DNA from 4 places in the Massilia sp. Dwa41.01b genome. Region 1 is predicted to be linked to each of the others. Evidence: predicted binding sites of a transcription regulator. Region 1 holds the regulator's gene; each other region holds the start of a gene.
What was found. The regulator FNR, encoded in region 1, switches genes on or off when oxygen is low (the NO sensors DNR and NnrR bind a similar motif). The targets are predictions, from matches to a motif close to TTGATNNNNATCAA.
Positions count from the first base shown of each region.

Region 2: a site for FNR is predicted at 1,755-1,768, ahead of G4G28_RS11050 (agglutinin biogenesis protein MshI). Genes of this name have one in related genera too.
Region 3: a site for FNR is predicted at 3,122-3,135, ahead of G4G28_RS17880 (universal stress protein). Genes of this name have one in related genera too.
Region 4: a site for FNR is predicted at 2,473-2,486, ahead of G4G28_RS05655 (carbohydrate kinase). Genes of this name have one in related genera too.

Region 1 covers NZ_CP050454.1:3,342,529-3,347,557, forward strand. The annotation lists gene G4G28_RS15295 (cytochrome ubiquinol oxidase subunit I) at 1-1,185, opposite strand, end outside; gene fnr (fumarate/nitrate reduction transcriptional regulator Fnr) at 1,340-2,107, shown strand; gene G4G28_RS15305 (VOC family protein) at 2,428-2,856, opposite strand; gene G4G28_RS27610 (DUF885 family protein) at 3,167-4,324, opposite strand; gene G4G28_RS27615 (DUF885 family protein) at 4,315-5,010, opposite strand.
Region 2 covers NZ_CP050454.1:2,411,351-2,416,379, forward strand. The annotation lists gene G4G28_RS11045 (DUF11 domain-containing protein) at 1-1,662, shown strand, start outside; gene G4G28_RS11050 (agglutinin biogenesis protein MshI) at 1,901-2,761, shown strand; gene G4G28_RS25920 (hypothetical protein) at 2,758-3,153, shown strand; gene G4G28_RS25925 (hypothetical protein) at 3,165-3,404, shown strand; gene gspM (type II secretion system protein GspM) at 3,401-4,117, shown strand; gene G4G28_RS11065 (hypothetical protein) at 4,114-4,503, shown strand; gene mshL (pilus (MSHA type) biogenesis protein MshL) at 4,521-5,029, shown strand, end outside.
Region 3 covers NZ_CP050454.1:3,882,681-3,887,709, reverse strand. The annotation lists gene G4G28_RS17895 (hypothetical protein) at 1-278, shown strand, start outside; gene G4G28_RS17890 (Crp/Fnr family transcriptional regulator) at 392-1,186, opposite strand; gene G4G28_RS17885 (response regulator transcription factor) at 1,852-2,496, opposite strand; gene G4G28_RS17880 (universal stress protein) at 2,581-3,048, opposite strand; gene G4G28_RS17875 (protein phosphatase CheZ) at 3,435-4,262, shown strand; gene G4G28_RS17870 (chemotaxis protein CheA) at 4,262-5,029, shown strand, end outside.
Region 4 covers NZ_CP050454.1:1,226,212-1,231,240, reverse strand. The annotation lists gene deoC (deoxyribose-phosphate aldolase) at 1-148, opposite strand, end outside; gene G4G28_RS05665 (phosphopentomutase) at 145-1,338, opposite strand; gene xapA (xanthosine phosphorylase) at 1,358-2,200, opposite strand; gene G4G28_RS05655 (carbohydrate kinase) at 2,531-3,622, shown strand; gene G4G28_RS05650 (pseudouridine-5'-phosphate glycosidase) at 3,643-4,557, shown strand; gene G4G28_RS05645 (LysR family transcriptional regulator) at 4,567-5,029, shown strand, end outside.

The sequences.
Region 1 (5,029 bases):
CGTCCTCAGCACGCCGTAGACGACCCAGGGCTGGCGCCCCACCTCGGTGGTGATCCAGCCGGCCAGGATGGCGACCAGGCCGGCCGGCCCCATGATCAGCGCGGCGCGGAGAAAAACGCGCGAGGTGAAAAGGCGCCCGCCGCGGCGCATGAAGAGGCTCCACAACCCGAGCCCGATCATCAGCAGGCCCAGGCCCACCATCGTGCGGAAGCTCCAGAACACGATCAGGGAATTCGGCCGGTCTTCCTTGCGAAATTCCTTCAGGCCTGGAAACTGGCCCGCCCAGCTGTGGGTGAGGATGACGCTGCCCAGGTGCGGCACTTCGACCGAGAAATGGGTCTTTTCCTCTTCCATGTCGGGAATGCCGAAGAGTTTGAGCGGCACGGCCTCGCCCGGGGTGTTTTCCCAATGTCCTTCCATCGCCGCCAGCTTGGCCGGCTGGTGCTTTGCCGTGTTCAGTCCGTGGAAATCGCCGATGACGGCCTGGATGGGCGCGACAATCAACACCATCCACATCGCCATCGACAGCATCTTGCGCACCGCCGGGTTGTCCCTTTTGTGCAGCAGTTGCCAGGCGCCGACGGCGCCGACGATCAGCGCGGTGGTGAGGTAGGCTGCCACCACCATGTGCAGCAGCCGGTAGGGGAAAGAGGGATTGAAGACGATCGCCAGCCAGTCGGTCGGGACCATCCGCCCGCCTTCGATGGCATAGCCACGGGGAGTCTGCATCCAGCTGTTGGCGGCCAGGATCCAGGTGGCCGAGATCAGCGTGCCGGCCGCCACCATGCAGGTGGCCACCAGGTGCAGGGCCGGACCGACCCGGTTCCAGCCGAACAGCATCACGCCCAGGAATCCGGCCTCCAGGAAGAAGGCGGTCAGCACTTCGTAGGCCAGCACCGGCCCCATGATGGAACCGGCGAACTCGGACATGTAACTCCAGTTGGTGCCGATCTGGTAGGCCATCACGATGCCCGAGACCACGCCCATGCCGAACATGACGGCGAAGATCTTCAGCCAGAAGTGGTACAGGTCGACGAAGACCTGGCGCTTGGTGCGCAGCCAGGACAGTTCCAGCACGGCCAGGTAGCTTGCCAGGCCGATGGTGACTGCCGGGAACAGAATGTGGAAGGACATCGTGAAGGCGAACTGGATGCGTGCCAGCACCAACGCCGATAGGCCGAACATGGGCGCTCCTGTTGTCTGCGGTGTCCAGAATCTAGCATGGGCAGCGTTGCGCACGATTGAGCGCCCCGCCCTCCGCCGGGGCGGCGCACACGCATGAGTGCACGGACGACGGACGGGACTATAATTCCCGTATTGACCGCGACCCCGTTGACCGATGACCCAGGAACCTTCTTCCGCTCCACTGTTGCCCATCAGCCTAGGCGCGCTGAAGGCGAGCTGCAGCGCCTGCAGCATGCACCAGTTGTGCCTGCCCATGGGCCTGGACAACATGGACATCGACCGCCTCGACAAGATCATCGGCGCGCGCCGGCGTCTGTCGCGCGACGAGCGCCTGTACGCGATGGGCGACCCGTTCCGTAACCTGTACGCGGTGCGCTTCGGCCACTTCAAGACCTACCAGATCAACGCGGCCGGCGAGCAGCAGATCACGGGCTTCCAGATGGCGGGCGAGCTGCTCGGCATGGATGCCATCAGCGGCGAGCGCCACCACTGCGACGCGGTCGCGCTCGAGGACAGCGAAGTGTGCGAGATTCCGTTCTCGCGGCTGGAGGAACTGTTCGGCCAGGTGCCAGCGCTGCTGCGTCACTTCCACCGCATCATGAGCCAGGAAATCACACGCGAACAGAACGTCATGCTGCTGCTCGGAAACATGCGGGCCGAACAGCGCTTCGCCGTGTTCCTGGTGAATCTGTCGGCACGCTACGCCGCGCGCGGCTATTCGCCCACCAGCTTTGCATTGCGCATGTCGCGCGAGGACATCGGCAACTACCTTGGGCTCACCATCGAAAGCGTCAGCCGGCTGCTGTCGCGCTTCAGGAAGCAGGGCTGGATCGCCGTCGACAAGCGCGAAGTCATCCTGCTCGAGCCGGCCAGGCTGCGCGCCATTGCCGCGGGCACGGAGCAGTGCAGCCCGATGGCCTGAGGCCATCGGGCGCAGGGTGCGCGGCCTCGCCGCCCACGCGTTCAACGCACGTTGGTCGGTCGCATCGCTGGGCTGCAAGGACCTGTTGAACGCTTGATCGTGCGGGCGGTGTGCTGACGTGCGTAGCCGGGTGCCGCGTGCGTACCGCGTGGGCACAGGATGCCCACCCTACGATTGCAGGCGCTGCGACGGCGTTGTCGAAGCCGGCCGGTCGACCGTAGGGTGGGCACTCCGTGCCCACGCGGCAAGCTGCGCCGAACATCGCCACGGGCGGCGGCTGCTTCCCGGTTCCCCAAGCGGAGGGAGGCGGCTCCGCAAAGTCAGAACCTGACCACCACCGAAGCCGCGCTGCGTTCTGCCTCCCCGTGGTACACCGCCTCGATGTTGTTGCCATCCGGGTCGAGCACGAATGCCGCGTAATAGCCCGGGTGATACGGCCGCTCGCCCGGCGCGCCATTGTCCTGCCCTCCCGCACGCAAGGCGGCGGCATGAAAAGCATCGACGGTCGCCCGGCTGGCTGCCTGGAAGGCCAGGTGATGGCGGCCGGTCAGCCTTCCCTGCGCCGCCCGGCTGCTGGCCGTCGAGACGAACAGCTCGTCGGCCCAGAAGTAATCCTCGCCGGCGCCGCCGATGGGCAACTGCAGAACCTCGAAGATGGCTGAATAGAAGGTGCGGGATGCCGCCAGATCGCGGACCACGAGCTGGATGTGGTCGATCAGTCGGCCGCGGTGCAGTTCCTGGGTTTCCATGAGGCGCTCCTGGGGAAGTGGTCACGGTAGTGCTGCGGCGATTATGCCGCAAGCGGGGCGCCGGGTGCATCTGTTGTCGTGCCGGCGCAATGGACGGCACATCCATGTAGGGTGGGCACCCGTGCCCACGCGGGACGTAGGTGTGCACCAACCGGTAGCGGGACGCTCGCACCGCGTGGGCTCGGGGCGCCCACCCTCGGTTCGGCCGCGCCGCAGATGATCACGCGGGCGTTGGACGCGTGGACGGGGGCTCCGTCCACCCTCGGTTTGGCGCTTTACTCCCGGCAACGTACGGACATGCGCGCTGCGCTCACGCCTTCGCTTTTTCCTTCGCGATCCACCCGTCCACCAGCTGGCCGAGCACGTCCAGCGGCACCGAACCAGCGCCGAGCACCATGTCGTGGAAGGCCGGCAGCGAAAACTTGCTGCCCAGTTCCGCCTTCGCCTTTTCGCGCAGTTCGACGATGCGCAGCATGCCGATCATGTAGGCCGTGGCCTGACCAGGCCAGGCGACGTAGCGGTCGACTTCCTCGACGTTGATGCCGTAGTCGACGGCCTGCTGGCGCGTCCACCCCTTGGTGTGCAGGCCGGTGTCGACCACCAGCCGGCGCGCGCGGAACAGCTCGGAGCCGAGCGCGCCCAGCAGGTCCGGCACGTCGTCCTTGTACCAGCCCTGCTCCACCGCCAGCCGCTCGGTGTACAGCGCCCAGCCTTCGCTGTGGGCGCTGCCGCCGCTAAAGATGCGGGCGCTGCGGTATTTCGGGATCCCCTGCAATTCCTGCTGGATCGCCAGCTGGAAGTGGTGGCCCGGAACGGCCTCGTGGTAGGAAAGGCTGCGCATACGGATCGTATTGAACATCGGCCCGCGCAGCGGCACCCAGAACACGCCGGGGCGGCTGCCGTCCGGCGCTGGCAGCGTGTAGTGAGCCGCGGCCGACGGTTCCGTCAGCGGCGGCTCGCGCCGCACCTCGACCGGTGCGCGCGGCTTCAGGTTGAACAGCGTGCTGCTGCGCGCTTCGGCATCCTTCACCATCTCGGCATATTGCGCCAGGATGGCCGGACGCGGGTCACCTTCGACTTTGGGCTGGAAGCGCGCGTCCAGGGCCTTCAGGCGCGTCTCGATGTCGCCATCGGCAAGCCCAAGGGCGCGCAGGTGCTTGTCCATTTCGGCTTCCAGGCGCGCCACTTCGCGCAGGCCGATGGCGTGGATTTCCTCGGCGGAGAGGCCCGTACTGGTGTAGCTGGCGAGTGCCTGCTTGTAGGCCGCGGCGCCGTTCGGCAGGCGCGAGATGCCGGCCCGGTCGTCCGTCTTCGGATTGAGCTCGGCCATGTAGTCCTGCACGCGGACGTAGGCGGGGCGGATCTTCTGCTCGACGATGCGTGTCGCGCGGGCGATCGCCGCGGCGCGCGCCTCGGGCGTCAGGTCCTTCAGGGCGGCGGTGCGCGCTTCCAGCGAGGTCACCAGCACGTTCTGGCGCGCGTCCGGCGTGAGGAAGGTGGATACCGGAACTGGGCGCGCTCGAGGATGAAGCGCGGCGGGATGAAGCCGCGGCTTGTCGCGGCACGGGCCCGCGCCAGCGCCTCGTCCATGCGCGTGCCTGCCTGCTCGAGGCGCGCCAGGTAGCTGTCGACGTCGGATGCGCGCCGCAGCGGGTGGGTCTGGGTCATGAAGTTGACCAGGCTGACCTGGGCGCCGCTGAACTGCTGGAACACGAAGCCATGGTCCTCGAAGGGCGCGTTGGCGACCGTGTTTTCCAGCGACCAGCGCATCACCGCCGCCGAGACCTTCTGGGTGTCGTCGAGCGGCCCGGCCATCCACTTATCCAGGCGCGCGAGGCCCTGCCTGGCCAGCGCGATCACCTTCTTGCGCTGGGCCGGCGTCTGCGGCGTCAGCTGGCGGTCGAGCGCGTCCTGCTCGGCGCCGCTGAAGTACTGGGTGCTCGTCGCCAGCTGGGGATTGGCGCGCACCCAGTCGTTGGCGAAGCTGTCGGCCCACTTGTCGAAGGCGGCGTTCGGTTTGCTTGCCGTTGCACCGGCGGCGGCTGAAGTGCCCGCCGCAGCAAGCGCCGCCTGGGGCAGAACGGCAGCGAGGGCGAACGAAATCAACAGGGAAGCGATGGCGGTGCGCGGGCTGCGCGGCGAGTGAGCGGGCATGGATGTCTCTTGTCCTTGA
Region 2 (5,029 bases), 930 kb from region 1:
TCGCTGAGCTGCATCGAACCGGTCGCGAATGCCGGTGTACGAGCCAGCTATGCGGGCACCCTGTTACCGCGGTGCACATCCAATGGCCAAATGCCGGCGACGGGCAGCGCGACCGACTGGTCGTCCGACGTCCAGGTCAACTTCCCGATGAACGTGGCATCGGTTCCCTTCAGCTTCACCTATGACGATGTCGGTTCGGTGCAACTGAACCTGTTGCAAGGGACAAAAACGGCCTCGGCCAGCTTCGTCTCGCGTCCGTGGAAGCTGGGCTTCCGGAGCATTCGACGCGAGAGCGACGGCGTGGAAGACCCGGTCGACCATGCGCCAACCGATCCCGGCTTCGCCATGGCCGGCGAACCCTTGTCGGTCGAGATTGGTGTGCTGCTCTACGGTAAGACCGAGAAGGATGCGAACCCGTGGGCACCGAACTTCGGCAACGAAAAGCGCAACGCGGACACCACCTGCAAGCTCGCGCCGACGCTCGCGAGCGTCCAGCAGAACAAGCTCGACACCGCAACGACCTTCCAGCCCAGCGCCGGCGAGGTGCGCGAGAGCGATATCACTCAATGCGGCGGCGGGTCGGCGGTGATGAGCCAGGCCTGGACCGAAGTCGGCATCACGAATTTCATTGCCAAGCTGGACAATTATCTCGGTGTCGGCGATATCGGGCCTACGGCCGAGCGGACGGTCGGCCGCTTCTATCCAGCCTACTACACGACGAATCTGTTCGGTCCTTTCGCCTGTCCTCTCGACGACGGCAATACTTCGACGGAAAAGAAATGCCTGTTCGACTGGAACAGCGAGGCGCCGATGCCGGCAGTGTACGCGGGACAGGACTTCAGGGGCGAAGTCTATGCGCAGAACGTGGATGGCGACCCGGTCAAGAACTTCGTTGGCGACTGGTACAAGCCGGTGACCCTCACGGCCGTGGCGGCCTCGGGCGGCGCAGTACTGCCGAAGAACTTCGCGTCCGCGACCTCGTTCGCCCCGCTGAAGATGACTGACCCGAACACCAAGCTTGTTTCCTATGGCGAGATCGCCGGCACCTTGACCTATGCACTCGACAAGCCCTACACGGCCGGAGATGCGCGGACCACCATCTGGACCGCGCCGAGCCTGGTGTTCCTGCGCGCCAACTCCGACGAGGTACGCCTGACCGGAACGGGCACCAGTGCCAGGGTACAGATCAAGTCCATGCGTGCGCCTGAAGCGGTGAGCGAGGGCGGCATCAACGTCCTCAACGGCCGTACCAGAGTCGCGAACGCGCTCGGCACCGATATCCTGCCGACGCCGCTGGCGGTCCAGGTCGAATATTGGGACGGCAGCACCTGGCGTGCCCACCCCGGCTTCGTGGACCCGACCGGGAGCGCCATGAACAGCAACACCGCAAGCTTTATCGACTGCACCTATGGCCTGGCCAGCGCGGCGTCCAGGCCGAACAACTGCCTCGACGTGCTTGCAGGCGACGGCAAGCCGGTCGACCTCACGCAGGGTAAAGGCACCCTCTGGCTGAAGCGGACCGGCAAGCTGACAAGCGGCCGCAGCCGCGATGGCCAGGTCAGCGTGCAGTTCAAGCTGCGCAGCTGGCTGCCGAGCACCAACGGCCGCGTCACCTTCGGCCGCTACCGCAGCCCTGTGATCTACATGCGCGAAGTGTACTGAGTCAGCATTTGATGCCTCTAAGCATCACTTAATCCAGCAAATCCGGTATTTTTTGTTGCCGACAGGATTTATTCGTCCGTTTTTGCGTGAGCTTGAATATAATCAAGCGCTACGGTGCACATTCCTGTCACCCCACGGAAATCTCGATACGGTCCGCATGCATTTTTTCAGAAAAGCCAAGAAAAGAGAAGGGTGGCTCGCGATCGCGCTGCAGCGCGATGGTCTTTCCGCCGTGAGCATGCAGACCGCGCCGGACGTCCGGCCCCAGGTGCGCCAGGCCGTGTTCTATGCCGGCACCGACCATGCCGAGCTGCTGGAAAAGGCCGGACGCGACCTGCATGCCCATGCCTACCGCGCGATCACCGTGCTCTCGCCCGGCGAATACCAGATCCTGCTCGTCGACGCCCCCAACGTGGCCGTCGACGAATTGAAAACCGCGGTGCGCTGGCGCCTGAAGGACCTGCTCGACTTCCACGTGGACGACGCGACCATCGACGTGGCAGACCTGCCGGTCGACGCCAACGCCGCCGTGCGTGCCCAGCATTCGATGTTCGCCGTTGCCGCGCGCAACAGCGTGATCGGCGCGCGCCAGAAGCTGTTTTCGGCCGCCAAGGTCGACCTGTCCGTCATCGACATTCCTGAAATGGCCCAGCGCAATATCTCGGCGCTGGTCGAACCGGCCGGGCGCGGCGTCGCCATGCTGTCGTTCGGCGAGGACGGCGGCCTGCTGACGGTGTCGTACCGGGGCGAACTGTACCTGGCCCGCCGTATCGACATCGCGCTGGCCCAGCTGCTCGACGAGGACCACGACCGCAAGAACGCCTCCTTCGACCGCGTCACGCTGGAACTGCAGCGCTCGCTCGACAACTTCGAGCGCCAGTATTCCTTCATCAGCGTGGCGAAACTCGTGCTGGCGCCGTCGCCGATCACCGGGCTCGACGAATACTTGTCCAGCAACCTGTACACCCCGGTCGAGACGCTCGACCTGGCCACCGTGTTCGATTTCGCGCGCGCGCCGGAACTGGCGGACGTGGGGCTGCAACAACGCTTCCTGGTGCCGCTCGGCGCGGCCCTGCGCCACGAGGAGACGGTGCTGTGACCCAGCAGATCAACCTGTTCAATCCGATCTTCCTGCAGCAGAAGAAGATCTTTTCGGCGCGTACGATGGCGCTGGCGCTCGCCGTGCTGTTCGTCGGCACCGCGGGTCTCAACGCCTACGGTAACTGGCGCGTGACGAACATGCAGAAGGAAGCCGACGTCGGCGCGGCCCTGCTCGAAGGGCGCAAGGCGCGCCTCGCGAGCGTGACGGCGGAATTCCCGCCGCGCCAGAAGAACCCGGCCGTCGACGCCGAACTGGCGGAAGCCGAAGGCCAGCTGGCCGCGCTGCGCCAGGTCTCGGGTGTGCTCGAACGCGGCGAGCTGGGCAATACCCGGGCTATGCCGAATACTTCCGCGCACTGGCACGCCAGCACGTCGATGGCCTGTGGCTGAGCTCGGTACAGATCAATGGCGCGGGCATCGACATCGGCGTGCGCGGCCGCGCCCTCGACCCCGAGCGCGTCCCGGGCTACCTGAACCGCCTGACGCGTGAACCCGTCCTGCGGGGCAAGGCCTTCGGCAGCCTGCAGATCGTGCAGGGCGCGCCTACTTCCCGCAGCGACGCCAGCGGCGCCGTTACCAGCGTGCCGGCACCGTACGTCGAGTTCAGCCTGCAGTCGACCCCGGAGGCGCCCAAGCCATGAAAGAACGCCTGATTGCCCTGGGCGCGCGCATCGACGCGCTGACGCTGCGCGAACGCGTGCTGCTGTTCGCGGCGGTGGCCGCCAGTGTCGTCTTCCTGATGTATTTCTTCGGCCTGAAACCCATGTTCGCCAGGCAGGAACAGCTGCGCGGTCAGATCGTCCAGCAGCAGAACAACATCGAAGGCATCGACAACGAGATCCGCCAGAAGATCGAAGCGGCCCAGGTCGACCCGGACGCGCCCACGCGCACCCGCATCGCCACCGTGCGCGCCCAGACGATCGCGCTGGCCGAGGCCCTGCGCGCGATGCAGAACGGCCTGGTGGCGCCCGAGCGCATGGCGCCGCTGCTGGACCAGATCCTGCGTGCCAACGGCAGGCTGCAGCTGGTGTCGATGCGCACCTTGCCGGTGGAGTCGGTGCTGCACGCGGCCCGTGGTGTTGCACCGGCCGCAGCCGCGGCCCCTGTCGATGCGAATGCGGTAACGGCGCCGAACGCGGCGGCCAAGCCTGCGGACTTGTTGTATCGTCATGGCGTCGAGGTGACGGTACGCGGCAACTACCTCGACATGATCGGCTACATGGCCGCACTCGAGGCGATGCCGACCCAGTTGTTCTGGGGCCGTGCGCAGCTGGAAGCGGAAACCTGGCCGGATTCGCGCCTGACGCTGACCCTGTACACCCTGAGCCTGGATGCGAAATGGATGAAGCTGTGAAGACCATTGCCCGACACGGTGCGGCGCTGTCGCTCGCGCTCCTGGCCGGCCATGCCGCGGCCCAGCCGCTGCAGGATCCGACCCGGCCGCCGGCCAGCCTGATGGCGGGGCAGGGTACGGCGCGGGCGATAGCCGCCGCGCCCGTCCAGCGCGCGCCGCAGCTGCAATCGGTGCTGATCGCGCGCCAGCCCGGCGGGCGCCATGTCGCCGTGATCGACGGCGAGACCGTGCGCGTGGGCGACCTGGTGCGCGGCGCCCGCGTGGCGCGCATCGATGCGAACGAAGTGGAACTTAGGCGCGGACGTGCGCGCCAGGTCCTCACACTGCACGCGCCGGCCGCGGGAGCTGCACGCTCCGCCGGCGTCGAACGAGTACGACACGAATGACGGGAACGAGAACAACGATGCGACAACCCACCCTCCTGGCGCTGGCCGCAAGCACGGCGCTGTTGCTGTCCGGCTGCCAGAGCACGCCGCCGCATGCCACCTACGACAAGATCAAGCAGGAAGTGGCCACCGCAGGCGCGGCCGGCCGTGGCGCCGCACCCGCCGACGATGCCGTCGCCAATGCGCTGCTGCCGCCCGCCGCCGCGCTGGCCGGGGAATTACCGAAGGCCCGCCCGGCCCTGGAGGAGCGCTTCAACGTCGCCTTCAACAACGTGCCGGCGCAGCACTTCTTCCGCTCGATCGTGGCCGGCACCCGCTACAACATGCTGGTCCATCCCGACGTGGCCGGCACCATCAGCGCCAACCTGAAGGACGTGACCCTGGTCGAGGCGCTCGATGCCGTGCGCGACATGTACGGCTACGACTACCGCATCGACGGCACCCGGATCACCATCCGTCCGCTGACCATGCAGACGCGCATGTTCCACGTGAACTACCTGATCGGCAGCCGCCGCGGCAGCTCGAA
Region 3 (5,029 bases), 540 kb from region 1:
CGAACGACCTCGACGCGCCCACGCCCGGCTTCACGCCGCGGCAATATGAACGGCTCGCGCTGCTCTATGTGGTGGCAAGCGCGCGTAGCGGGGTGTGGCTTATTCCTGCCTTCCATGCGGTGATCGACCAAGCCTATGCTGACGGGCACGACGACCCGCAGCACTTCGACATGCCTGCGTTCAGCACGGCGGTCCAGAAACACCTGGCCGGTCTGCCGCCAGGCGCGCCCGCAGCCACTGCGGCCACGGCGGGGCGCGCGCCGGCGCAGCCGCGGTAAAACCGCTCCCACGCGGCACGGACAAAAAACGACGGCTCCGGCAGGGCGGCTTCGATTGAAACCGCCATGCCGGAGCCGTTCCGGCCTGCCGGGCGAACCCGGCGCTGCCCCGGTCAGGCCGTGGCCAGTACCTGGTCGCCGCCGGCCGCGTCCATCTCGGCCTTCTTGGCATTGGCCGCCTTGGTGCGCGAGCGCGAAGGTGGCAGGCGGCGCAGGGTTTTCAGTGCTTCCGCATCCTTGATGCCGATGGTGCGCTGGTCGACCGTGATCAGCCCGATTTCGTTGAAGGCCGACAAGGTACGGCTGACGGTTTCCAGGGTCAGGCCCAGGTAGCTGCCGATCTCGTGGCGCGTCATGCGCAGGTTGAACAGCTTGCTCGAGTAACCCATCGCGGCGAAGCGGTCCGCCAGCGAGACCAGGAAGCGTGCCACGCGTGCCTCGGCCGACAGGGCGCCGAGCATGCCGATCATGGCCTGTTCCCGCACCAGTTCGCGGCTCATGACGCCGTACATCAGGTTTTCCAGCTCCATGTGGACGCGACCGAGGGCGGTCAGCTTCTTGAACGGCAGCAGGATCAGGTCGCAGTCGGACAGGGCCACGGCCTCGGAAGCATAGTGGCGGGTGTGGATGCCGTCGACGCCGAGCATGTCGCCCTTCATGGGGAAGCTCAGCACCTGTTCGTTGCCGAATTCGTCGATCAGCACCGTTTTCAGGAAGCCGGAGTTGACGATGTACAGGGTGTCGAAGGCCTGGCCGATGGTGTGCACGCGCTGGCCCGTCTTGAACTGCACGTGCTGGAACAGGAGCTCTTCGGAATTGATCGAAACGGCGGCCGGAATATGGAGCAGGTCGCAGACTTCTTTCAGGTTGGACCACAGGCGGCCCTGGCGTTGGCGGCCGGCTTCCATCGGAGTGGAATGCATGGTCGACGAGGCGTTGCGTTGTTCTGGCGTTTGCTGGGACTGCATGCTCTTCTCCAGTGAAGAAATCTGTCTGGTGCAACCCTCGGATGGGAGCCGCTACCGGGTGCTTCAATAGGATTCATCAAGCGGCAGGCTTGGCTTACGGAGAGAAATTAGATCGCAAGCAAGTCGATACGCTGAATTCAGTATGCCAACACGAGTTCGGCATTGGTATCAGCAATGCCTGAATGTGTAGGTAGGAGAGTAGGTAGGACTGTAGGAATCGTCTGACCGGTGCGGGGCGTCGCCGGGTGCCCGAGGCTGCATCCTGTTGCCCTGGGCGGGCCATGGCGCCGAGGAGTGCGTGGCTGGCATGGCACAAAATGCCACGCAGCGGTGTCCAATACTGTTAGCGCGTGCCCGACTTCCGGGTGGGGCGGGCGCTCAACGGCGTACTCCTACGCGGGGCACCCTGCAGCGGCGGGCAGGAGCAGGGTCGGAAGCGCGGCAGCGGCGACACCGGCAGGGCACACGGGCAGCGCGTTTACCGGCAGCAAGGATACCAGCAGCCTGGCAGCGGCGCAGGCGTCGTCCGGCGGCGCAGTACGGGGCAGGGCGCGGGGCGTCCCCCTACCGTGCCCCGACCGCCCGCAGCGGCGGCGTGCCCCGCGTCAGGCCTTCATCGGCGACAGCAGGCGATGCGCCACGGCGTATTGCACCATTTCCGACAAGGAGGTCATGCCCATCTTCTGCATGATCCGGGTCTTGTGGGTGCTGACCGTTTTCACGGACAGGTGCAGGTTGTTCGCGATTTCGGTGATCGACTTGCCGCCGACCAGTAGCGAAAAGACCTCGAACTCGCGGTCCGACAGTTGTTTGTGCAGCAATTGCTCGTTTGGCGCCATGATGTTCAGCGCCAGCTGCTCGGCCACTTCGGTACTGATATACGGGCGGCCGGAGGCGACCTTGCGGATGGCGCCGACCAGCTGGGTGCCCGCGCTTTCCTTGGTGAGATAGCCCTGGGCGCCAGCGCGGATTGCCCGTACCGCGTATTGCTCTTCCTCGTGCATGGTCAGGATCAGGACCGCCAGTTTCGGCGCTTCGCTGCGCACCTGGCGGATCAGGTCGACGCCGCTGCGGCCTGGCATCGACAAGTCGAGCAGCAACAGGTCGAAGCCGCCCTGGCGCACCAGGGTCAGCACCTCGAATCCATTGGTTGCTTCGCCGACAATTTCGACGTCGAGCGCGCCGTCGAGGATGCGCTTGAGGCCTTCGCGCATGATGGTGTGGTCATCCGCAATGACGATTCTTATCATGAGTTACTCTCCCGCGCGGGACGGCCGCGCTCGATATGGCAAGCACGCCGGGGTGGCGTGCAAATCATGGGCTAACAGCGGCGGTCAGCTTGCGACCGGTTCGTTGATCAGGCGGTGCACCAGGACCGGCCTGGTCGTATGCGACAGCACCTTGTTGGTGACGCTGCCCAGCAGGATCTGGCCCCAGCCGCTGCGCCCGTGCGAGCCCATGAAGATCAGGTCGCAGCCTTCCTGCTCGGCGACGTCGACGATCTTGAGGGCGGTGGCGTCGGAAAAGGCGGTCATGCAGCTGTGCTGCAGCTCGGCCTGGGCGCAGGAACGCATGATGCGGCCCATGTATTCCTCGCCGGTGCGGCGCATCTGGGCGATGTATTCCTCCTCGCTGGGGTAGGAGGGGGGAATGATTTCGACATACACGGGATATTGGTATTCGGGCGCCACGAACAGGGCCAGCACTTCGGCCCCCATCTGGTGCGCGAACTTGACGCCGGCGCAGGCCGTGTGCTGCGACACGGTGGAACCGTCGGTGGTGATCAGGATCTTCCGGTACATGATGAGCCCTCCGAAAACGCCACGATATTGTGGCCCGTCCTATGCAGCGCGGCGATTGTGATGGCGCAAGCAGTTGACTTCGCTCAAACATGAGTCCGCTACTTCTGGCCACGCCGAAAAAGCATGCACAATCGGTGCGACCACAAAACAACACCTTGCTTGCGAAAATATTCAGGAACTGCGCGGTTTTATTGTCCCGGAATTAAGATTCCTTGTCCATTTTGGTGTAGTGCGTTTTAGGAGATTTACCTACGGCAACTACGCTGCTACACTCGCTTACTGAATTTTGGGGCTTCCAGCGATACGCATGACGCGCACGGAAGTCCGCATCCACCGGACCGAAGCCGCTGAACGCGACACTTATTTATTATGGAGAAGCAGGGATTATGACCGACGCCGCCGACGATTTCGACGCCTTATTCGAGGAAGTGGCAGCCCAGCGCGATAGTGCGCCTGCGGTTGCGCCGGCGCCTGCCGCGGCTGCGCCCGCAGCCGACGAGGACGACCTGGAAGCCCTGTTCGACCAGGTGGCAATGACCAGCGCACCCGCCGCCGCTGCCCCGGCAGCGCAGGCCGCCGCGCCTGCCGCCACCGAAGGCGGCGAGGGCGACAAGAACATGTACGAGCGCCTCGGCGGCATCGTGCGTCTGCTGCACGACTCGCTGCGCGAGCTCGGCTACGACCGCGCGCTGACCGAGGCGTCGAGCCAGATCAACGATGCCCAGGACCGCCTGGAATACGTCGCCACCCTGACCGAGCAGGCCGCCAACAAGGTGCTCAACACCCTGGACGAAGGCATGCCGGCACAGGACAAGCTGTCGAAGCAGGCCGCCGACATGGAGACCCGCTGGGCCGACCTGTTCTCCGGCAAGCTCAGCCTGGACGAGTTCAAGGCCCTGGCCGGCGATTCGCGCCAGTTTGCCGCCGCCGTCGCGGAAGCGACCGAACTGGAGAAGTCGCGCCTGCTGGAAATCATGATGGCGCAGGACTTCCAGGACATCACCGGCCAGCTGATCAAGAAAGTCGTGACCATCACCAAGACGGTCGAGAACGAGCTGGCCCAGCTGCTGCGCGACAACGCGCCGCCAGAAACCCGCGCCAAGCTGGCCGAAAAAGAAGCCGCGCCCGTGCAACTGATGCAAGGACCGTCGGTGCCGGAAGCGGCGCTGGACCAGGATAACGTCGACGATCTTCTTGCCGATCTGGGATTCTAATGGACGATATGCTCAAGGATTTCGTCGTCGAGGCGATGGATCTGGCGGTCAATGTTGAAGAGCACCTGCTGCGCCTCGAACGCGATCCGGAGAACAAGGAAACGCTGAACGCGGTGTTCCGGTCCTTCCACACGATCAAGGGCGGTGCCGGCTTCATGGGCTTGCCTGCGCTGGTCGCAGCCTGCCACCTGACCGAGAACCTGTTCGACGCGCTGCGCACCGGCGCCGCGCCGGTCACGCCGCTGTCGATCGAAGCGGCGCTGGAGGCATCGGGCTTCGTTGCCGACCAGCTGAACGACCTGAACAACGGCACCGCGCCGGAAGCGCTGGCACCGATGCCGGAAGCCACGGAACGCATCCTGAAAGAGGCGATCGAAGGCAAGGCGCAAGCCGCGCCTGCACCGGTGGCAGCGCCTGCGCCGGCCCCGGTTGCCGCTGCTCCCGTAGTGGCCGCACCTGCCGCCGTGCCTGCCCCTGGCGCCGATGGCCTTGACTGGACGGCGATGTTCAACGCCGTCGTGCCGGCCAGCGCCGCGATCCCGACTGGCGCCGCGCCAGCGGCCCCTGCACCGGCCAGCACGCCGGCCGATGCCCCCGCCGCTGCCGCTCCCGCTGCCGTGTCGGTTACCGCATCGGCCCCTGCCGGTGCCCGGCCGGGCTGGGACGGCACCGAGCGTCGTAGCGACGCCAAGGTCGCCGAAGCGCGTGCCGCGGCGGCGCCGGCCAAGGACGAAAGCATCCGTATCGATGCCGTCAAGCTCGACGCG
Region 4 (5,029 bases), 2.1 Mb from region 1:
CAGCCTGGTATTCCTTCTTGACCGTGCGGCGGTTCGCCAGGCTGGCGGCGCGGCGGTCGGCCGCATTGCGGTTGACCTTGATGCCGTTGACCCAGCCGAGGTCCAGGCCCACGGCGGTATTACGTTTGAAGTCCAGGTTCTGGGTCATAGCAGTGCGGTTCCGTTGGAGAGGGGTTTGACGCCGAGGTGGTTCGCCAGGGTGGCGCCGATATCGGAGAAAGTCGATGCGATCGGCAGTTCCTGCGGCTTGACCTGCGGGCCGAAGAAGATCATCGGGATGTGTTCGCGGGTGTGGTCCGAGCCCGGCGCAGTCGGGTCGCAGCCGTGGTCGGCGGTGATCACGACCAGGTCGCCGTCCTGCAGCTTCGCCATGAATTCCGGCAGGCGCGCGTCCAGCTCGTGCAGCGCATTCGCATAGCCGGCGACGTCGCGGCGGTGGCCGAAGTGCATGTCGAAGTCGACGAAGTTCACGAAGGTCAGCGATTTCGACGGCGCCGTATCGGCCACTTCGACCAGGCGGTCGAACAGGGCCATGTTGTCGACACCCTTGATCAATTGGGTCACGCCCTGGGCCGCGAAGATGTCGCTGATTTTACCGAGGGCGATGACTTCGCCGCCGGCTTCCTTGACGTGGTCGAGCAGCGTCGGCGCGGTGGGCGGCACGGCGTAGTCGTGGCGGTTGCTGGTGCGCTTGTACTTGCCGTTCGCGCCCAGGAAAGGACGCGCGATCACGCGGCCGATGTTGTAGGGCTTGACCAGCTCATAGGCCGCTTCGCACACTTCGTACAGGCGCTCGAGGCCGAAGTGCTCTTCGTGGGCGGCGATCTGTAGCACCGAGTCGGCCGAGGTGTACAGGATCGGACGGCCAGTAGCGACATGTTCGTCACCGAGTTCGTCGATGATGGTGGTACCCGATGCATGACAGTTGCCCAGCCAGCCAGGAACGCCCGTGAGCTCTTGCAGCTTGTCCGTCAACTCTTCTGGAAAGGACGGCACGGTCTTCGGAAAATAGCCCCAGTCGAACAGCACCGGCACGCCGGCGATTTCCCAGTGGCCGCTCTGCGTGTCCTTGCCGGTCGACTGTTCGCGCGCGGCGCCCCAGGCACCGGTAAAACCTTCGCGTTGCGTAAAACCGGCGGCCCATTCGCCGCTGGCCTTGTGGGCGGCGGCAGCCAGGCCGAGGCGCTCCAGGTTCGGCAGCGACATCGGCTTACCCTCTTTCGCGGCCCACTCGGCGATGTGGCCGAAAGTGTTGGCGCCCGTGTCGCCGTATTTGTCGGCGTCGGGCAGCGCGCCCAGGCCGAAGGAGTCAAGCAGGAGAATGAATGCGCGTGACATGGAAGTCCTCGACAGGTGTTTAAGCTGCTGCGCGCGGGATCGAACCCAGGCGCTCGGTGAAGGAATGGATCAGGGCGACCAGGTCCTTGGCGGCGACGGCCGCGTACTTCAGGGTCTGCTCGTGCGACAGCGGGAACGGGGTCAGGCCTTCGGCCAGGTTGGTGATTGCCGACACACCGACGACCTTCAGGCCGCAGTGGCGCGCCGAGATCACTTCCGGCACCACCGACATGCCGACGACATCGGCGCCAAGCGTGCGGAAGGCGCGGATTTCGGCGGCGGTCTCGAAGTTCGGGCCAGGTGCGGCGAGGTACACGCCTTCATGCAGCGTGATCGACTTGGCGGCGGCGGTTTCCTTGACGAGGTTGCGCAGCTCGGCATCATAGGCGTTGGCCATGCTGAAGAAGCGCGGGCCGAAGCGGTCGTCGTTCGGGCCGGCCATCGGGCTGCCCGGCAGCAGGTTGATGTGGTCGGTCAGGACGACGACGCTGCCTGCATCGACTTCAGGGCGCAGCGAACCGGCGGCATTCGTCACCAGCAGCATCTCGCAGCCGAGCAGCTTGAAGGTGCGTACGGCCGAGGTCATGACATGGGCGCCATAGCCTTCGTAGAAGTGGCCGCGGCCCTTCATGCAGACGACCGGCACGCCAGCCAGGGTGCCCAGCACCAGCTCGCCCGCGTGGCCATGCACGGTGCTGATCGGGAAGCCCGGCAGGTCGGCATAGCTGATCGAGACCGCGTCCGTCATCTGTTCGGCCAACACGCCGAGACCGGAACCGAGGATCATCGCCACACGTGGCTCAAACCCGGGTTTGCGGGCGCGGATGACGTCGGCGGCTTCGAATGGGGTATTGCTGGACATGAGTTTTCCTTCTGTCGAATCTGAAATGGGGAGGCTTGTCGTGCGGCTAGCGTGCGGTCTTGCGGGGAGACGGCCAGGTGCCGCGTGCTGAGATCACCGGGCGCTGCGTAGCCAAAAATTATTCTAACTATGCATTATCGCGGATATGTATGGCAAATACCATTTCTCTTGCTCATTTATACGACAGACAAATAAATAGGCTGAGATAGGCGACGCAGCCCGTTGGCATATCGCTACAATCTGGTGAAGCCGACAAGATGGGTTGATATTCGTTGACGCGGATCAAACATTTGTCTAGCATTGACAAACATTTGTTGAATGGTCCCGACCGTGACTGAACTCTCGAAAAAAGAACAGTTGTACGAGCTGATCCGTGCGAACCCCTTCATCTCGCAACAGGATCTCGCCGCCGAGCTCGGCTTGTCGCGTTCCGCCGTGGCCGGCTACATTGCCACGCTGGTGCGCGAACGCCGCCTGCTGGGACGTGCCTACGTACTGCCCGACCATCGGCCCATCCTGTGCGTGGGCGCAGCCAATCTCGACCGCAAGCTGCGCGCAAACGGCACGCTGGTAATGGGCACTTCCAATCCGGCCAGCGGGGTCGAGTCCTTCGGCGGGGTGGCGCGCAACATCGCCGAGAACCTGGCGCGGATGGGCGCGCCGGTGTCGCTGATCACGGCGGTCGGCAACGATTCCTCCGGACGCGCCCTGCTCGCCCATGCCGAAAGCGTCGGCATCGATACCCGCGGCACCCTGAAACTCGACGACGCCGGCAGCGGCACCTACACGGCGGTGCTCGACGGCGAAGGCCAGATGCTCGTCGCCCTGGCCGACATGGCGCTGTACGACCGCATCACGCCCGCCTTCCTCGACATGCGCCAGCAGCAGCGCGCCGGCGCTTCGCTGATCGTGGCCGACCTGAACCTGACGATGGATGCCATCGCCACCCTGCAGCGCGACGCCGCGCGCGACAGCATCTCGGTGGTGCTGGTAGCGGTGTCGGAACCGAAGATGAACCGGTTGCCGAAGTCCCTTGCCGGGGTGCGCCTCCTCATCCTGAACGAAGGCGAACTGGCCACGCGCGTGGGCCGCGACCTGCCTGGCGAAGCCGAACTGGCGGCGGCCTGCCGCGAAGTGCAGGCGCAAGGCGCCGAGGACGTGGTGGTGACGCTGGGCGCGCGCGGCGTGCTCTTTACCAGCGGCGGCGCCGTCGAACGCCTGCAAGCGCCGCCGGCGCAAGTGGTGGACGTCACCGGTGCCGGCGACGCCTTTGCCGCCGCGGTCGTGCTGTCGCTGCACAGCGGCGGCAGCGACCTGGCCCTGGCCTGCCGCCGCGGCCTGCAACTGTCGGCCATGACGATCGAATGCCGCCAGACCGTCTGCCCGCAACTGGCGCCGGAAACCTTCGGCGCCCTCAACTGATTATTGGATCCTGGACCACCATGCAAGCCTACCTGCAGTTTTCTCCTGAAGTCGCCGCCGCCCGCAATGCCGGCAAGCCCGTCGTCGCCCTCGAGTCGACCATCATCTCGCACGGCATGCCTTACCCGCAGAACGTGCAGACCGCGCGCAAGGTCGAACAGATCATCCGCGACGCCGGCGCCGTGCCCGCGACGATCGCCATCATGGACGGCAAGATCTGCATCGGTCTCTCCGACGAGCAGCTCGAGACCCTCGGCACCGCCCCGGATGCATTGAAAGTGAGCCGGCGCGACCTGGCCTATGTGCTGTCGCAGCGCCTGCTGGGCGCCACCACCGTGGCCGCCACGATGATCTGCGCCCGGCTGGCTGGCATCGAGGTGTTTGTTACCGGCGGCATCGGCGGCGTGCACCGCGGCGCCGAGACCAGTTTTGATATTTCAGCCGACCTGCAGGAACTGGCCCGGACGAGTGTTGCGGTGGTCTGCGCCGGCGTGAAATCGATCCTGGACATCGGCCTGACCCTCGAATACCTGGAAACCCATGGCGTACCGGTGCTGAGCGTCGGCCAGCCCGGCTTCCCCGCCTTCTTCACGCGCGAATCGGGCTTCAAGGCCGACTTCCAGCTCGACAGCGCCGAAGACCAGGCACGCTTCATCCGCACCAAGTGGCAACTGGGTTTGGATGGTGGCGTGGTGGTCAGCAATCCGGTGCCGGAAGCAGCGGCCATGCCGAAGGAAGAGATCGACCGCATCACCGAACAGGCGCTGGGCGAGGCGGCGCAGCAGGGTGTCGCCGGCAAGAAGGTGACGCCCTTCCTGCTGGCACGCATCAAGGAACTCACCGAAGGGCGCAGCCTGGCGACCAACATCGCCCTGGTCGAACACAACGCATTGATCGGTGCGCGCCTGGCCGTGGCCCTGAACCCGAACGCCTGATCCGCCGCCATGTCGATCGACCTGAAACAGTTGAAGTACTTCCTGGCCGTGGCCGAGGAAAAGAGCTTCAGCCGCGCCGCCGAACGCCTGCACATTTCGCAGCCTCCCCTGTCGCAGCAGATCATGAAGCTCGAGTCGGAACTCGGCGTGCGCCTGTTCGCGCGCACCACGCGCAGCTTCGAGCTGACGGTGGCGGGCAAGGCGCTGATGGCGGAGGCATCGGACCTGCTGGGGCGCATGCGCATGACGATCGACACCATCCGCCAGATCGACCGCGGCGAAGTCGGGCGCCTGCGCGTGGGCATCGTCGGCTCGGCGATGTGGGGCCCGATCCCGAGCCTGCTCGAGCGCTTCCAGTCCGAGTTCCCGCGCGTGACCTGGACCATCCACGAACTCGGTCCCGACGAGCAGTTCGAGGCGCTGCGGTCGAAGCAGATCGATGTCGGCTTCTGGCGCGAGCCGCGCCTCGACG